DNA from 2 places in the Shimia sp. R9_1 genome. Region 2 is predicted to be linked to the other one. Evidence: riboswitches for the same ligand, from Rfam matches in the RefSeq annotation. Region 2 holds a riboswitch; the other holds the start of a gene.
What was found. A riboswitch is a leader RNA that binds a small molecule or an ion and turns the genes downstream of it on or off. The one in region 2 is predicted to bind cobalamin.

Region 1 (2,197 bases), on a different contig from region 2:
TTTCTCGATCTTGGCAGCAAAAGCTGCGGGATCGGTTTGCTCTGGCACGTCAACAACAATGCTGTTGAACGCCTCATGGTTGTGATCGTGATGGTGGTCATGATGATGATCGTCATCGTGATGATGATCGTTACCATCATGAGCGTGGTGGTGATCTTCGTGGTGGGAGGGACGGGCCTCCAGATCGTCTTCTGCGGCGGCTTCCAGGCCAAGGATCACACGCGGGTCCACATCGCCTTCTGCCACTTCAACCACGGGCAGTGCGCGGGGTGCTTTTGACAGGACGATCTCTTTGGCTTTGGCGACACCTTCCGGGCCAGCCAGGTCAGGCTTTGTCAGCAGCACGATGTCGGCGCAGTTGATCTGATCCAAAAAGACCTCAGACAGAGGGGTTTCGTGATCCAAGCCTTCATCTGCTTCGCGCTGCGCATCCACGGCGGCCACATCGGTGGCAAAGCGGCCATCGGCCACAGCCTCTGCATCCGCCAGCGCGATCACACCATCGACAGTGATCTTGGAGCGGATGTCGGGCCAGTCAAACGCCTTCAACAGCGGCTTTGGCAGGGCCAGGCCGGAGGTTTCAATCAGAATGTGCTCTGGGCGCGGCTCAAGCTGCATAAGGGCTTCGATGGTGGGAATGAAATCATCCGCCACGGTGCAGCAGATGCAGCCGTTGGCCAGCTCCATGATGTTTTCGGCCGGGCAATCCGGGATGGCGCAGGATTTCAGGATCTCGCCGTCCACCCCCACATCGCCAAATTCATTGACGATCACCGCAAGGCGTTTGCCCTGTGGTTTGGTCATCAGGTTGCGCACCAGTGTCGTTTTGCCGGATCCCAGAAAGCCGGTGATGACGGTGACGGGGAGTTTCTCAAGAGTGCTCATTCGGGGATCTCCAGTGGGGGAATGCGGGCGATGCAGTTTTTGCGGAAATGGGTGGAGCGTTCGCGCCATGGAACCAGCCCGTCAGCGGTGGCGGCATATTTGCTCACGCCGTCCGCAACCAGTTCCGCGTCTTCTGCACCGGTGAAATTGCCATAGACATAGGTCCAGCGCTCATCGCCGCCACGCACGGTGATCGAGCAGCCAAAATCGCAGTTGGAAAAGCACTCAACACCTTTCACGGTCACGTTTTCCGGCAGGTCTGAGGCGGTGAGCGCATCAAACAATTGCGTGCCGGGGCGCGGCCCTTCGACGTCGGTTGGCTGGCCGGCACGGCAAGTGGTGCAGACAAGCAATTCGACTGGAGCATTTGCATCAGCCATCAGATCTGGTCCCTTTTCAGGGACGGGGCAAACACGGGACATCTATGGAGAGCCCGACACCGAAACACCCCGTCCGGTTTATGTCATTTGCGCTGGCAGGTCTCCCGGCTTGCGGATCTCAGAGCTTTGGCTCTGGTGGTCCTCCTGCCTTCCCGGATCTCTCCAGTGGCTGTGGCGGACCTCTCCGGTCACGGTCGCGGGGGCGGCTGCGCTTTGGGCCTTGACGTTGGACCCGTTTCACATTCCCTTTTCACCTGCTCAAATCGAGCAGAAACCAGCGACAACCCGAATGGGCAATGATTGCGGCTAAGTCAAGCGCGAACGGAGGGGCAGGAATGTCTGAAAACACGGATCAGAACGAACGCCACAAGGCCAAGATGGCCAAAATCAAAGCGGCGCGAGACAGGATGATGGCCACAAAGACCGAAGAAAAAGGTCTGATCATCGTGCACACCGGGCCGGGCAAAGGCAAAAGCTCCTCCGGATTTGGCATGATTATGCGCTGCATTGCACATGGCATGCCGGTGGCTGTGGTGCAGTTCATCAAAGGCGCGATGGCCACGGGGGAGCGGGCCTTTCTGGAAGAGCATTTCCCAGAAGAAGTGCAATTTCATGTGTCAGGGGAAGGGTTTACCTGGGAGACGCAGGACCGAGAGCGTGACATTGCCAAAGCAGAGGCTGGCTGGGAGCTGGCCAAGGAGCTGATCCGCAACCCGGAGAACCGCTTTGTGATGCTCGATGAAATCAACATCGCGCTGCGCAATGACTACCTCGATATCGACGATGTGGTCGATTTTCTGCTGAGCGAAAAGCCTGAGATGACTCACGTTCTTTTGACCGGCCGCAATGCCAAGCCGGAGCTGATTGAGGCCGCTGATCTGGTGACAGAGATGACTCTGCTGAAACATCCGTTCCGCGATGGCATCAAGGCG
Region 2 (2,197 bases):
ATCCGCGTCATACAGATTCAGCATCGCGTTGAGTGCGTGATAGTCCTGCTCGTTCACTGTGCTGTCGAGCATAGCGGTCTCCCAATCTTTTCCAGCCCCGCACGGACGCGGGAAATATCAGTTTCGGTGCCAGCCAGCTCGAAGGTGTAGAGCAGCGGGACGTTGCATTTTTCGGCGATGACGCGCCCGGCCAACCCGTAGGTGGCGCCAAAGTTGCGATTGCCGGTGGCAATCACCCCAACAAGGTGGGCGCGTTTGGTGGCGTCGTTGAGAAAACGGATCACCTGTTTGGGCACAGCCCCCCGCCCCTGCCCGTCCGCATAGGTCGGACAGATCAGAACAAAGGCTTCTTTGGGGTCAGGGAGCGGCGCGTCGGGATCCTCCGAGATGCGCGCGGCTTCAATACCGAGCCGCGTCACAAACCGGTGGGTGTTGCCCGATTTTGAGGAATAGTAGACAAGCGCCGGAAATTGGCGGCTCACCTCCCTTAGGCCAGCTGAGCGATCATGTCAGGGCGAAAGCCCGACCAGTGATCCGCACCCGCCACAACCACTGGCGCCTGACGATAGCCCAGCTCGGTCACATGGCTCAGCGCGCTGTCATCTTGCGTCAGATCAACCACATCATAGCTGATGCCTTTGGCGTCCAGCGCACGTGTGGTTGCGGTGCATTGTACACAAGCGGGTTTGGAATAAACGATGATGCTCATCTGTCCTCTTTCTTTTTGTCAAAGCCGAGGACGCAGAGTGGCAGCACCACCTCTTACGCGCCCCCGAACCCTCCGTTCGTGGTCATCATTTTGCACTTTCGGCAGGTCTCCTGACTCGCGGATCAACGCTTGGCTGGCCTTCCCGAGGATGCCCCCAGTGGCATATTCAGCCTTGCTATCCGCTTACAGTTGCGGGGGCAGCGCCGGAATTTCACCGGCTTCCCTCTTAGCCTTCGACAGGAATCGAAAGAACCGAAGCACCCCTATATAGGGTGTGATCACCACATAGTGTCAATATATAGCGGCATTGTGACTTCGATTTATTGTTGATGGATGCAAAGTTTCTGTGGATATCTGCCCAAGATATCCACATCACCGCCATCCCGGCGCAAGATCTCATCACCCTCAGAAAAATGGCCAGCCGCACACCGGCGTTTCACCTAAAGCGTTTCATCCGCGAAGGAGGAAAGATAGAGCCCGCACACCGGTGACCAAGGATCAACGGACCCGTATTCAAACTCTGTCGCGCGGCCTTGCTGAACCGCGATGATGTTGCTCCGGTGCAGGATGGTGAAAAGAAACCGCTCCTGTATCGCCTTGGCCGGGCCGATCATTTTCACACGATCCCCATGCCAGCCAAAGTACATCTCCGCCGCGATCTTCTTTGCCGGGTCATCCTCTCCGGCCAAGGCGGCGAACTCGTCAACAAAATCGTCAATGCCCGCCAGCTCCAGAGCCTCAGGGCCAAAGTGATCCTTCAGCGTGCGTCGCAGGAATGACGTGGTGCCGCCCAGCGTCAAAGGCACCAGAACCGCCCCCGCCAGACCGGCTGCCCCCACCAGAAACGCGCGCCGCCTCAAACTCATAGCTGCTCTCCCGCATAAAGCGACAGCGCCGACAGCGTGAGCGTCGGGTTCGCAGCCGCCCCGGTCGTGAAGGTCCCAGCCCCAAGACAGGCCAAATTGGAGACACCAAAGACCCGCAGGTTTTTGTCCACCACACCGGTTTTGCTGCCCGTACCCATGGGGGTGCCTCCGATAATATGCGCTTCCGTCGGCTCAATGCCCCCTATCCCGACAATCTCATGGTCAAATGGGATCAGTGAGGACACACGCTCACGCGCCCGCGCAAGGCCAGCATAGGCATAGGCGCTGTGCCCGGACCACAAAATCGTCGGCGCGTCGTCTTTCAACACGACGCGGTTCTGCTCCTGCGGCAAATCTTCGGCCACCAGCTTCAACTTCAGGCGTTGCAGCCATTTTCCTTTCTCAAGGCGCAAAGACGGCGGTGCATTCCAGCTTTCAATGAGGACAGACGCCGCCTCGCGACGAAACTCCCCATCGTAAAATCCGTATCCCATCCCGGTCAGCGAAGTGCCGCCATAATAGTTGTCAAACGGAATGTTCACCCAAACAAACTGCCCCACCTGTTCATGCAACCCACGCCCCACCAGATCAGAGCCAATGCCTGATCTCAGCAGTATTGCCG

Region 1: it holds a riboswitch for cobalamin, as region 2 does, so the genes downstream of both, J7399_RS01625 (DUF1636 domain-containing protein) here and nrdH (glutaredoxin-like protein NrdH) in region 2, are expected to answer to the same signal.

Annotation. Positions count from the first base shown of each region.
Region 1 covers NZ_JAGHRN010000001.1:325,406-327,602, reverse strand. Annotated here, with positions in the region: gene cobW (cobalamin biosynthesis protein CobW) at 1-885, opposite strand, end outside; gene J7399_RS01625 (DUF1636 domain-containing protein) at 882-1,265, opposite strand; cobalamin riboswitch at 1,342-1,559, opposite strand; gene cobO (cob(I)yrinic acid a,c-diamide adenosyltransferase) at 1,601-2,197, shown strand, end outside.
Region 2 covers NZ_JAGHRN010000006.1:121,863-124,059, forward strand. Annotated here, with positions in the region: gene nrdE (class 1b ribonucleoside-diphosphate reductase subunit alpha) at 1-72, opposite strand, end outside; gene nrdI (class Ib ribonucleoside-diphosphate reductase assembly flavoprotein NrdI) at 54-482, opposite strand; gene nrdH (glutaredoxin-like protein NrdH) at 488-709, opposite strand; cobalamin riboswitch at 792-981, opposite strand; gene J7399_RS17840 (hypothetical protein) at 1,150-1,575, opposite strand; gene J7399_RS21215 (GMC family oxidoreductase) at 1,572-2,197, opposite strand, start outside.